DNA from 4 places in the Paenibacillus sp. FSL H8-0260 genome. Region 4 is predicted to be linked to each of the others. Evidence: riboswitches for the same ligand, from Rfam matches in the RefSeq annotation. Region 4 holds a riboswitch; each other region holds the start of a gene.
The links. Region 4 has a riboswitch for cyclic di-AMP ahead of MHI51_RS26090 (alpha/beta fold hydrolase). Riboswitches for the same ligand answer to the same signal wherever they lie in the genome.
Positions count from the first base shown of each region.

Region 1: another riboswitch for cyclic di-AMP. It lies ahead of MHI51_RS00545 (C40 family peptidase); the one in region 4 lies ahead of MHI51_RS26090 (alpha/beta fold hydrolase).
Region 2: another riboswitch for cyclic di-AMP. It lies ahead of MHI51_RS02840 (hypothetical protein); the one in region 4 lies ahead of MHI51_RS26090 (alpha/beta fold hydrolase).
Region 3: another riboswitch for cyclic di-AMP. It lies ahead of MHI51_RS16715 (APC family permease); the one in region 4 lies ahead of MHI51_RS26090 (alpha/beta fold hydrolase).

Region 1 covers NZ_CP150298.1:112,844-116,230, reverse strand. Annotated here, with positions in the region: gene MHI51_RS00555 (M1 family metallopeptidase) at 1-383, shown strand, start outside; gene MHI51_RS00550 (hypothetical protein) at 395-1,225, shown strand; cyclic di-AMP (ydaO/yuaA leader) riboswitch at 1,444-1,582, shown strand; gene MHI51_RS00545 (C40 family peptidase) at 1,640-2,068, shown strand; cyclic di-AMP (ydaO/yuaA leader) riboswitch at 2,431-2,573, shown strand; gene MHI51_RS00540 (C40 family peptidase) at 2,579-3,070, shown strand; gene MHI51_RS00535 (GNAT family N-acetyltransferase) at 3,260-3,387, shown strand, end outside.
Region 2 covers NZ_CP150298.1:640,491-643,877, forward strand. Annotated here, with positions in the region: gene MHI51_RS02830 (hypothetical protein) at 1-24, opposite strand, end outside; gene MHI51_RS02835 (hypothetical protein) at 39-593, opposite strand; cyclic di-AMP (ydaO/yuaA leader) riboswitch at 662-826, opposite strand; cyclic di-AMP (ydaO/yuaA leader) riboswitch at 1,246-1,435, shown strand; gene MHI51_RS02840 (hypothetical protein) at 1,687-2,103, shown strand; gene kdpF (K(+)-transporting ATPase subunit F) at 2,230-2,307, shown strand; gene kdpA (potassium-transporting ATPase subunit KdpA) at 2,320-3,387, shown strand, end outside.
Region 3 covers NZ_CP150298.1:3,779,542-3,782,928, forward strand. Annotated here, with positions in the region: gene MHI51_RS16715 (APC family permease) at 95-1,912, opposite strand; cyclic di-AMP (ydaO/yuaA leader) riboswitch at 2,037-2,196, opposite strand; gene MHI51_RS16720 (disulfide oxidoreductase) at 2,391-2,855, opposite strand; gene MHI51_RS16725 (DsbA family protein) at 2,852-3,387, opposite strand, start outside.
Region 4 covers NZ_CP150298.1:5,885,748-5,889,134, forward strand. Annotated here, with positions in the region: gene selD (selenide, water dikinase SelD) at 1-303, opposite strand, end outside; gene MHI51_RS26090 (alpha/beta fold hydrolase) at 824-1,633, opposite strand; cyclic di-AMP (ydaO/yuaA leader) riboswitch at 1,739-1,925, opposite strand; partial or broken gene MHI51_RS26095 (glyoxalase) at 2,172-2,282, shown strand; gene MHI51_RS26100 (hypothetical protein) at 2,360-2,533, opposite strand; gene MHI51_RS26105 (Nif3-like dinuclear metal center hexameric protein) at 2,618-3,387, opposite strand, start outside.

The sequences.
Region 1 (3,387 bases), 1.1 Mb from region 4:
TTTATGGCGATGGGGCGCCTGACTTCTCAGTAGATACGATTACTTTTAAAAAAAATAACAGCGGCGATGCTCAAAGCTACGAATCATTAGTGAAGATTTCAAATAAAGGGAGCCATTACGTTGATGTTCCCGTGAAATTCACATTCGCCGACAGCTCTTCGGTGCAGCGGGTCTGGAACGGTGAAGGAGCAGAGACTACGTTTCAATTGTTAAGCGATAAGCCTCTTCTCTCTGCTGAGATTGACCCTGAGCATTCCATCTTATTGGAGAGCAAACATTTAAACAACTTTAGGCTGGCGGAAATAGAGCACAAGACGCTCTCTCGCTGGACGTTAAGTGTAACTAAACTACTTGAAACCGTGCTCGGAACTCTTGTCTGGTGAGGTGAATGATTGTGAGAACATCGATAACCCGCGGCTGGCAAAGCATGAAGGAGCAATTTTATATTTTAATTCTGCTCTTCATCTACCGACTGCTCTGGGGCTACTTTATGTATGGTTTCATCCGATCTGCTATTATTCCAATTCTACTGCGCTATCCAGATAAAGACGCCGGCGGCAGCGGTATGGGCAGACTGTTGTATTATATCGAGGGACAGTTCAGCTTGAATACTGACCCTGCGATACGCACTTGGTTATGGATGCTTCTAGGACTTGTTGTCTTGCGACTTCTGCTTTCTCCTTTCATAAGGGCAGGATTGCTGCATGAGCTCCACCAGGAGCGAAGGGGCGAGCGCGGACTGTTCTTTTTCCCCGGCATGAAGATCTATGGACTACCTGTCTTAGTCTTTAGCCTAATCGAATGGGTTCTGACCCTGCTGCCGCTTTACTGGCTTGCTCCAAAAATGTACGGGCTGTTCTTATCCTCTTTGTTTAACTACACTTTGTTACTTCATTTAGTACCATACGTATTGGCATGGCTTATATATATTTTTATCGTGCGCCTGTTTCTTCTATATATGCAGTTTGGTTACACCGGCGGTACAGGAATGTTCTCCTCACTGTTCATCTGCTTGCGGTCACTGATTCCTGCTATAGGTGTTTCCATTGTACTTGGTGCGGGAGGCTTGCTCTTACTGCTAGTGTGCGGACTGACGGGTCTGTTCTGTCCCGGCCTGCCGGCACTTATAATACGGCAAATCTCACCACTACCTTCTACGCTCTTAAAAATGTGGGGAATCTCTGCACAATATCATCTATGGTGTAGCAAAGCATTTCCACAATAAATTAACCTTATTTGACATAATAAAAAGGTCCCAATTCCTGTATTCAGGAGCTGGGACTTTTTCTCATTACGGATAACTGAAGAGTATTTGCAAAATCATAAAAGCTCTGTTACAATAAGTCCTGTGCTATTAGTAACAATTTTGTAATCAATTGAAACGATTCCTACATAACTAAATGTATTTATCGTAAGTGTAACTGTCGAAACGTCATTCTCTTGGTGCTTAACACGCCTAATTCCTTTGCACCGGGAAGTGGGGGAACCATATTTTGGGTGAATTGATCTCGCTTTACAGGGATCATAGGGAATCTTCTACCGAACCCTTAAGCTAACCTCGCAGGCCTTGGAAGGAGTACATCTTTTGAAAAGACATAATTTAAGAAAAAAATGCGTCGCTGCGGCGCTAGGACTTGTAATGGCATTATCTATTGGTGGAGGAAGCGCCTTTGCCGACTCTAAGATGGACACTGTAATCTCAAAGACTATTGGAGTTGCCTATAAAACCGGAGGTACAAGCACTGCCGGATTTGATTGCTCTGGATTTACAAAATATGTATTCAAGAATGTAGGTCTTACTTTACCTCGTACATCAAAAGCTCAATATAGCGTTGGAACTGCTGTATCCAAAAGCAATCTGCGTTCTGGTGATCTAGTGTTCTTTAACACACTTGGCAATGGAGTATCCCATGTCGGCATTTATGTTGGAAACGGAAAATTCGCACAATCGTCCTCTTCGCGTGGAGTAACCATCACTTCACTCAGTCAGGCCTACTGGGCCAATCGTTATGTTGGCGCTAAAAGAGTAATGAGTACTTCAGCTTATCAAGCTGTAGCCTTCGATTGAAACCTTCCTCACAACTATAACCTCATAATTACAACTATATGAACCTGAATCTGATTATGCCCGTAATCAAATTCGGGTTTTTCTTTTTTCCATAATATATTTTTACACTATTAGAGCCCAATTGAAACACGTTTATTTGATAAAAATTGCAATTATATTAAAAATTAGGTCATTATTAACGCTTACATATGCCTTTCTACCGTAAAAATGCCAATTTTTCTGCATTAATATGTTAAAAACGATTGCCAAGCGGCTTTCTGTTTGTTACAATTAGCGCAGTGAGATTTTAGTAACATTTTTGTAATCATTAAGTTGTTATTTACAAAGGTTTTGTCATGTATTGATTACAAGCTAATCCTAATCAACAGTATGAGCCGAGTTTCCTAACTATTAGGAAAACGGGGGAACCAACTTTGGGTGAATTGACCTCCATTATATAGAGGGGTCATAGGGGACCTTCAACCGAACCCTTAAGCTAACCTCGTAGGCATTTGGAAGGGGTATACACTTTTGAAGAAGAAGTTAGCAGCAGCAGTACTAAGCTTTTCCATCATCCTCACCATCGGAGCAGGAAGCGCTTTCGCAGATTCCAAAATGGATAAAGTGATTGACAAGGCCATCGGTACTAAATACGTATCCGGCGGTATATCCACTAACGGATTTGATTGCTCCGGATTTACAATGTATGTGTTTGATAAGATTGGCATTAACCTTCCACACCAATCAGGTTCCCAATATCAAATGGGCACAGCAATCTCCCGTGATGATATAAGAGCCGGAGATCTTGTATTCTTCAATACAAGTGGCAAAGGTGTCTCCCATGTCGGCATTTATGTCGGTGAAGGTAAGTTCGCACACGCTTCTACCTCACGCGGTGTTACCATTAGCTCTCTGAGTGATAGCTACTACGTGAAACGCTACGTTGGTGCCAAGCGCATTATGAGCACAGATGCTTACAAATCGGTTGCTGCTGAATCGGAAGACAATGATGATGTGCAATAAATAACGTACATAGGCTCTTTTCCAAGGTAATTCTTGGAGGAGAGCTTGTTTTTTTGTCTTATTACTTATTTACCCCTCTCATAATTTGTAAAACATTCCCCTCATATAAATTTTCTGAGTCGAACCTCCCCCATTTTGTATATAATTAGTAATATAGCAATGTCCTCGTGAAAGGAGATCGTTGACCTTATGATAAATCCCTCGGTAACTTTTCATGTAGTTCCTATGGAGGCAATTCACGGAGAAGCTATTTGTAAGTGGAGCTATACGCCTCCATATAATATTTATGGCTGGATGCCGTGGGAGCAGATGCAGGC
Region 2 (3,387 bases), 1.6 Mb from region 4:
GCGGGATAGTCTGCGCTGGTCCATAGTAGGGTTCCTCCTTAGATTTCCAAAAGCTTTAAGTCTACATGATGAGTGACACTAGCCCTTTCTACACAAGCGAGCATTTCCATTTTATTCTCACAGACTGCGGTATGCTCTAGCCATAGTCGGAACTTCTCTTTTCGTATAACAGATAGATGTAAGGGAAAGGTGCTGCGGGATCTCAAGACATACCAACCGGCGCTTACATCTTTCCAAGGCTCCTTGAAGGCTGTAAACCACGGGAGCTTTTGGTGCGATGACCAATCCTGCTGCTGCTGTTGTTCTCGAATTTTTTTATATATCTCATATACAATCTTAGAGTCTAAACAGTCTTTACAAGAAGAAGGTGTGCTGAACTGGCGAAGGGCTTGGATCTGGTTCTGGCCAAATGCATAGCCTACAATGTACCTGTGATTATGTTCTTCGAACCACAAGGCCCCGAAACAAACGTAATTTAGACTTATCGGCTCAAGCAGCCCTTGATGTATCCCTAAATAATAGTGCTTCAAAACATTCACTCCATCCAGCGTGCTATCACCTAATAAGCTCAGGTAACGCAAAAACCGCAGCAAGAGGAGGACCTCTGCTGCGGTTTTGGATTACAGGCAGATATACCTGGGCCAAAGCGTGGCGGATCAAGGGTCTCTCTCTTTACGCTTACGAGGTTAGCTGTCGGATTCGGACGGTGAGAGTCGCCCTACCTATTGAGACTTATGCAGTCTCCTTTGGATTCACCCCAAGTAGGCCAGGTGGCCTGATGGTTCCCCCGTTCCCTGCGAATGCAGGAACTCAGCGTTGATTGTTTTTCATGAATTAGATTCAACCCGAATCATACTCTTTTCAAGATTTTCTGTAAAAAACGGAAAATGTTCTTTTAGAGCAATTTTAACCATATCCTGCCGACTACGACTGAAAAACGAGGTAAATAGGTATTTATGGCGTGTTATCGCGCCTCTTTCTCGCTCAGCCTCAGCTTCTTGCGTTTCTACCTATAATGGGAATTTGCAGTATTTTCGCTCTAAAAAGGTGAATAAAATCACATGGGTTATAGATAGCGATTAAACGCTCCAAACTCGAGTAAACAAGAGATATAGAGAGATTAGATATCAAGTAAGCGCTATCTAATGGGAAAATAGTTTTTAATTTGCATTATTTTGGCATCATTCAGGTTTTACAAGTCTTCGTGCATAAGAGTATGATTACTCCTGTTTCAACGACAATCGAATATTTGATCCGCTTAATTTCCGGTAAGGAAAGCGGGGGAACCAACAATCGGCAGCCGATGTGAGAGTCGGAAGCAGATTATGGGGTGAATCCTGTAGAGGGTGTGAGTGAGCTCGCATCTATACAGGTAGGGCGACTCTCACCGCCCGAATCCGACAGCTAACCTCGTAAGCGTATGGAGAGAGGATGAGTGCAATGTGACCGCTAGCGAGCCACAGAGGAGATCCTTTGTGGCTTTTTGCTGTGCTCTTAGAAGCAAAGCATTTATGGAGGCCTCCCCTAAGAGGTCGCTAAATTCATCATTAGCGGTATTTGTAAGGCAGCGTCTAATGACGTGACACAACCGAGCTTTAGGTTGTGCCCGAAAATGACGATAGGTCAACATCCTTTCGGAGATTTTCGTTGCCTCCTTGTTGTAAATGAGCAGGAGGAGAAAAAAAGATGACGGATCAGAATGAATATGTGCTTGTATGTGCGCCTACAAAGGCGGGAGAACATTTCATTAAACTTCTGAAGTTCAGGGGTATTAAGATGGCGGGATTAACCAACAATGTGGCTGAGAAAGCTTTACTTGAGGAGCTCGGGATTGAGCAGGTTATTCTAGTGGATACCCGCCATCAGAGCACTTGGTTTCGCCCATCGTTCCCGGTAGGCAGGGTATATCTGTTTGAGAGCAGCTTTCCGCTTTGCTGCCGCTATATTCAGATGTGCCGTACCTGGACGACACAGCCGATTTTTGTGATTACAAGTTCAATAAATCCTAGATTGGTCTATAAAAGACTTGGTGCGAGCTATGTAATCTATTCCCATAGTGGTGATGCTGATTTTCTAATCGATAGATCACCTCATCAAGGATAATGGAAGGAGTGCGGAAGATATGATGGATCTGTATATGGTGGCTTCGTTAGCTGTAATTTACGGGTTATTTTATGGCTTTATGCGCTGGTGCGCAGGTGTAGTTGAGGATACGGGGAGGGATAAGCTGTGATTCTAGTAATCGCTGTTACCCTACTGTTGTTTTTATATCTGGTTTACGCGTTGATTCATCCTGAGAAATTTTAAGGAGGGGCATTCATGGGCATTTTGCAAATAGTCGTCGTAATTGTAATTCTCATCTTGCTGGTCAAGCCGATGGGAACGTATTTATATCATGTATTTTCTAACGAACCGAATCGTACGGATCGCTGGTTTGCAGGCACAGAGAAAGGTATTTATAAGCTGATCGGCCTGAAAAAACGGGACGGAATGTCCTGGAAGAAGTATGCACTCAGCTTTGTTTTAACTAATATCGTACTGGTTGCTTTCAGTTATATTTTTCTGAGATTACAGCGGGGATTGCCGCTGAACCCGAATGGAATTGCCGATATGGAACAGACGCTTTCATTCAATACGGTGATCAGCTTTATGACCAATACGAACCTGCAGCATTATAGCGGGGAGACGGGACTATCGTATTTTTCACAAATGGCAGTCATCACGATGATGATGTTCACGTCTGCAGCGAGCGGATTTTCTGTTGCGGTTGCTTTTGTCAGAGGGATTACAGGACAGAAATCAGTCGGGAACTTTTTCGAGGACTTCGTAAAAGCACATATTCGTGTATTCATTCCATTAGCTCTGCTAGTTTCATTGGTGCTGGTAGGATTGCATGTGCCACAAACGCTCAAGCCATCGCTTGAGGTCACTACACTCGAAGGGCAGACACAACAAATCGCTATCGGTCCAGTCGCTTCTTTGGAATCAATTAAACACTTAGGTACGAATGGTGGCGGCTTCTTCGGAGCCAATTCAGCGCATCCTTTCGAGAACCCTAATCCACTTACGAACGTGCTGGAGATTCTCTCTATGTGGATGCTGCCAGCCTCTCTGCCATATATGTACGGATTGTTCGCTAAGAACAAACGTCAGGGCTGGGTGATTTTCACAGCAATGATGACCTTGTTCGTACTACTGCTGGGATTGAATTATTATGCGGAAACCAAAGGCAATCCAGCTATCAATGCGCTGGGGATCGAGTCTTCGCAAGGCAGCATGGAAGGTAAAGAGGTACGTTTTGGTATCCCGCAATCTTCGTTGTTCACTTCGGTAACAACGGCAGCTACGACAGGTAGTGTTAACAATATGCATGATACGCTGACACCG
Region 3 (3,387 bases), 2.1 Mb from region 4:
AATTCTGTGGATTTGCAACAATTTCCTTCATATAAAATACAAAAGAGGTTATATTCCGAACGTTCCGGATATAACCTCATCTTTAATCTTCTACTTATTTATTTAAATGATACGGGACAGTCGCTACTACAACGTCCTTTTGATTCATTAGATACGAGCGGATTAAAAAGCTGGTCTGATTATGAAGCACGGCTTGCCACCAATGTTTGGTAATAAACTGTGGAATCAGAATCGTGATGTGATCCGTCGCAGCGGTCTTCCACTCTACCGTATCGATAAACTTCACTAACGGACGAATGATACTACGATATCTGGAACGAAGTACAATCAGGCGTACACCTGGATTCCATTCCTCCCACCGTTGCTCCATCTTATGAATGTCTTCTTCATCAAAGCCTACATACACAGCAACAACATTATCTGTTAGAGACTTCGCATAGCTGATGGAATGTAATACAGCACGTGTAACCCCTGCAACAGGAACAACTACAGTACTTCCTTTAATTACAGGTTTATCCGTAGCCGGACATATACGCAGTTGATCCGCAGTGTTCAAATAATGCTTATGAATACGGTGGAACACGAACATTACAGCAGGTAAGAAAATGAATGCCATCCATACGCTCGAGAATTTAGTAATGATAAATATAAGCGTAATCGTCAATGTAGTCAGCATACCGATGGTATTTACTACAAATCTTTTCACCCATCCAGCGGGTCTTGTTTTGATCCAATGCACCATCATCCCCAGTTGGGATAAGGTAAAAGGAATGAACACGCCAACCGCATATAGTGGAATCAAACCTTCCGTATTCCCATGGAATGCAGTCACAAGTATGATAGACATAACTCCTAGAAAAATAATGCCGTTTGAGAAACCCAGGCGGTCACCACGGACCATAAATGCATGTGGCAGATATTTATCTTTTGCAAACATAAAGGCGAGCAGCGGAAACGCTGAATATGCTGTATTAGCTGCCAAGAACAAAATCACTGCTGTAATCCCTTGAATGAAAAAGTACAATCCGCCACGGCCAAAGGTCGATTCAGCGATCTGAGAGACAACCGTAGCCTTTTCATCTGGCACAATACCATACCAATACGCCAGCACAGTGATTCCGGTAAACATAAAGCCAAGGATAAGTCCCATGATCATTAGCGTCTTGGCTGCATTCTTCTCAGCCGGTGCTTTAAAGTTTGGGATCGCATTAGATACGGCCTCAACCCCCGTTAGGGCTGAACAACCAGAGCTAAACGCTTTTAATAGTAGAAACAAACTTACATTAGATACGGCGCTGCCTATTTCAGGAACATTCGCATGCGCGCCACCCATTGCATATTTAACGATACCGGAGATAATCAGAACAACAATTGAAACCACAAACAAATACACTGGAATTGCGATAAATGAAGCCGATTCAGTCACTCCGCGAAGATTAATGATTGTTAATAAAACGATAACAGATACAGCGATGAGAACAGTATGATTATGAAGACTTGGAAAAGCCGATGTGATCGCATCCGTCCCTGCCGAGGCACTAACCGCTACGGTAAGAATGTAATCCACCAATAATGAACCCCCAGCGAGCAGCCCTGTCGGAATACCAAGATTACTCTTGGCTACGATATAAGCTCCGCCTCCTTGCGGATAAGCAAAAATCGTCTGCCGATAGGATAAAATCAGGATGGCCAGCAGGCCCAATACGGCTAATGCAATTGGCAGGGAATACCAGATGGCAGTAAACCCGGCAGCCACTAGTACAATCAGAATTTGTTCCGTTCCGTAGGCTACAGACGAGAGCGCATCAGAAGACAGAACAGCCAGTGCTTTAACCTTGGATAACTTTTCATGATCGAGTTCATTCGACTTCATCGGACGTCCGATCAATAGTCGTTTTACCTTGCTTACCATGGTGGATACAGTTCCTTTCTTTGGGAGCTGAAACGGAATTTCCGTGCGCTGTTTTCATCGGTGGATTTCATAAATGCAGACACAAAAATAAGCATACGGAAATGATCCGCATGCTTATGCATGGTCATTTTCCCACCTTGCTTACGAGGTTAGCTGGCGGATTCGGGCTGTGGTTATAGCCCTACGGTAGAGATCTGTTCGACCCGGTTCCGATTCACCCCATTGGCATGAATGCCAAGTTTGGTTCCCCCGTTTTTCCTAAGAAAATTCAGCGCATATTCAACTTCTCACAAGGTCTAATATTAGTCTACAAAGTGCCTACAGTAAAGCGTTGAAAAAAATGAAAAAAGAATGAAAAAACATCCAATAAGCTCAAATATAGCGTCTTATTGGATGCTCTCTTTCATTATCTTCAATTATCCCTCTAGCCCGTGATTTTAATACCTTTTCAGCTTTTTTGTAACTTCCAAAGTAAAAACTAAAATCCTAAGCTCTCCTCAGCATCTACTTCAATCACTTCTTCTTCCCTACGTCCATACCAAAGAAGGAGACTTATTAGAGCAAACGCTATTAAAGCTAACAAAGGAATCGTTATAAATTCGAAGTAGTTCAAGTAATCTTTATTACAAGGAACACCAACTGTACAAGGTAGAACTTTACTTAACGCTGGAATCTTCTGTTCCGCATAATGATAGATTGAGATACTGCCACCAATCAAACTTAATGGAAGCACATAAGGAATGATGCGCTTATCTCCACGGAAAGTGGCAATTCCCAACAAAAATAACTGCGGATACATAAAAATCCGCTGAAACCAGCAAAGCTTACAAGGTTCATACTTCAAGACTTCACTTAAATACAAGCTACCAGCTACAGCAACCAAAGAGACGAACCAGGCCAGATAGAGGCAGTTACGCTTGCAAAAAGATAGGAATTTTGTCACTTTGCCTCCACTGCTTTTGCGGCGGTGTTAATTTCAGATGTAATCGCTTCAATATCGAAAGGTTCAGCCGTTTTCACTCCATTAATGTAGAGCGAAGGCGTAGTTGTCACGCCTGCGTCAGTTGCCAACTGAATGTCTTTCTTCAGCTCATCTGCATAAGTTTTCTCTTGGATGTCTTTACGCAATAGATCGTAATCGATCACTAATTTCTCTTTTTCAGCAAGGCTTACCAAGAAATCCTCAGTGGCCCATTCCACGCTCTCATCCCCTTGCTGCGCATACACAGCATCATAGAACTTCCAGAATTCATCCTTATTCTGATGGTATACAGACAATGCAGCTAGTGAAGCTGTCTCAGAGTCAGGACCAACGAAAGCCATATTTACAAAGTAAAGAGCTGCTTTTCCCTCGTTGACAAAATCTTGAACAATTTTCGGTTTCATGGAGCCAGCAAATTGGGAACAAGCTGGACATTTGAAATCACCAAATTCAACAAGCTTAACAGGTGCATCCTCATTACCAATCCTAGGTA
Region 4 (3,387 bases):
AAGCGGCTTTCCACCCATCGCATATATATCGCTTAATGCATTGGCTGCTGCAATTTGACCAAATGAATAGGGATCATCCACGATCGGCGTGAAAAAATCAACAGTTTGCACTAACGCTAATTCATCACTTAAACGATACACCCCTGCATCATCACTAGTATCAAGACCTACTAGTAGATCCGGGTTAGGAACAGTTGGTGGCAGACTGCGAATAACCTGCATGAGATCGGCGGGACCGATTTTGCAGCCGCAGCCCCCTTTTGAAGATAATGAAGTCAGTTTTATAGTTTCAGCTTGAGACATCATGACTCAGCTCCTTTAGTATGAATTATCTTAATCTTACACGAGTAGATCGCATTGTACAAAAAGCAAGAGTAGCAGATGTGCTGCTTGTTACGCCTTCCTCTATACACTTACTATCACTACTTAGGTCTACCGTTCTTTCCCACGTCGGGTGAGCTATATTTGATGCTGTGGTAGGGTGGGACATTAAGTGGCGTTCTAGGTACAATATGCTTGTAAATGTTCAACATCCATCGGTTAGTAAAATAGCCAAAGGCTGGCTCATTCGTAGATTTTACTACTGATAAGCCAGCCTTTAGTTGGATGTCCATTATATTAGGGAAATCCTTCCTAAAAACATCCTATTATTAGGGAGGATTTCCCTAATCTACGTTCTAGGAGCCATAATCTCCTTCATTTTAGGGAGAATTCCCCTAAAGTTCTTCCCAGAAAGACGACCCATAGCCAGCTCATTCCGCCCTGGCTATGGGTCGCCTATTTTCTCACTTAAACGCTTCGCTTGTGAAGGTCTCCCTATAGATCAGCTAATCTGCTGACTGCCCTGCTGCTTCTCTAAGAAACGCTGAAGAATCGCATTGAATTGCTCCGGCTGGCACAGATTACTTGGATCTAATGCGTTCGGAATAATCGCCAACTGCGCCTGCGGCAGCTGAGACACCATTTCCTTCATACAATTCACTCCAAATTCATTAAAGTCCCCCACAATACATAATGCAGGACGTTTAAAAGCCTTTAAACATCTGGTGTAATCAACATGGCTCGTAGCCAGCCTTTGCCGATATAACTCCCGGGGGCGTTTGTCCAGCAGTCCTCTTCTAATCTCATTGTAGGCCAGACTCCAGCGCTCTCGGTACATCATCCGAATCGAAGGCAACACCAGCTCGCTTGGGAGATAATACATTAGTAAACTGCAATATGCTGCCATAGTTTGTATTTTCCCTACTATTGTTGATCCGTGAGTCCTACAAAAGCTATCCGCGACCACAATTGCTTTTACACGCTCAGGATATTGTTTGGCAATATGCTGAACGACTAAGCCACCATAGGCGATTCCTACAAAAACTGCTTCACGGATACCTAGGTCATTCAACAGCATAATCAGATCCAGACATTGCGTCTCAATAATCTCATGTGGGGCCTCCAACAGTTTACCAGACTTGCCATTCCCCCGTAAATCGCACAAAATCACTTTATATTTATCGGAAAAATACTCCAGCTGTGGTTTGAACATACTGTGTGTTAATCCATGTCCATGGATAAACACAACCGGAGTGCCAGTTCCATTGATTTCATAATAGAGCGAAGTTCCGTTCAGTTTAGCGATAGGCAAAGGTAACACCTCTTTCATAATAAATTCTACGACTATATCTGCTTAAAAACGCAGCAAAAAACCACAGAGGGATTCTCTGTGGCTATTCATCACTAAACACGCCATTCATCCTCTCTCCATACGCTTACGAGGTTAGCTGTCGGATTCGGGCAGTGAGAGTTGCCCTACCTGCAGGGATGCATATTATGCACCCGGAACAGGATTCACCCCATAACCAGTGCCGACTCTCACATCGGCTGCCAGTTGTTGGTTCCCCCGCTTTCCAGAAACGGAAATTAAGCGGATTGCTTATGTAATTGTAAATTTAAGATAATTCTCAGTTCTGAGATGAATCATACTCTTGTAAGGTTTTCTTGTAAAGGAGGGCTCTGGTCAAAATAATGTTGAAAGCAATGCTTTTCATTTCATATTAAGCATACTCTTCATTTTCTCTTTCTTTTGCTCTTGTTTACTCGTTTTCTTTAGAAAAACAGCTCTGAAGCAAGCGAAAAAGGGGGTGATTCACCAGTACTTTCCTATTTAATAAGAAACGACAATCTTCAATACCAATATTGGGCCAGTTTCTGTACCTTGGGGTGTTCGTCGTTTCTATGTCCCCGATCCGTTTGGCAAGCTTGTTAATATTATTTCACATGAACAGCACGAATGATTTCATAAAAAAGAAAAAAGCTAAGCAGAATCAGAGATCTCCCCCTGTCCACTTAGCTTCCTTTTACAATACTATGGCTACAAAAGATCGGCGTTTTTCAATGCATGCTCCCAGCTTGGAAAAAAGAACAGCGCACTTCTCATAAGCTCTGGGTCGCTTTGCTTTACTTGTTTTTTACTGATTGAGCTTCCGTCGCTTTGCAGCTTTTTGATCCGACTTAATACTTCATCAGCCTCCAAAGGAATTTCCATTGAAACACTCCTTTCTCAGTGACCTGTTTCCCTTCATTTTCTCCATAATATGTTTATTTATTCCGTACTCTTAATTTCCCCAGATTAAACCATCTGATAGATGGGTTGTTCAGCAATGAACCGGGTAGGAAGCATGGGATATTTGTCTGCTAAGATTTCAGCTAAATATTTCATCCCCGGCGCTTCACTCTCCGCATGACCTAACATGATGAGCGCTTTAGATTTTCCTTGGTGCCCTGCATCCCGCACATATTCCGGAGTCTCCCACTCTGGTCCTTCTCCAGCAATAATTAAATCAAGATTGTGATCATTAAAAAGCGGAATAGCCATCGTCCCGCCTCCTCTGTAACCTACTAATATCCCTACGCGTTTGCAGGACAGAGACAGGTCACCAGCAGCGCGTACATAAGAGATGCCTAGCTTACTTTTAATATACTGAGCAGCTTCCATTACAGTCATAGCAGGAATAGTGAGAATCGTAGCAGCCGCTTGCTGCTCTTCCACATAGTCTGACCAATCCAGCTCTCGCAGCAAACCCATCATAATCCCATCCGGCTCTTGCCGATGCCAATAATCATGATAACGAAAAATAGCTATTGGGGAATGTTCGATCAGACTTTTTTTCGCATGATAAACCGGATCACCTTCTAACCACTCGTTCGCCGCGTGATGGCTATAAAATACACCTTCATGCGTGATCAGCAAATTGGCTCCTAACGCTATTGCTTGCTCCACAATATTTTGTGTGGCAGAAAAGGCCGTAATAATCCCTGTGACTTCAGTTTCCGGTTCCCCTGGGTTCAGAATATCCACAGTCCCTTCTACCTGTTCCACAGTTCCCATTAAATCTTTCA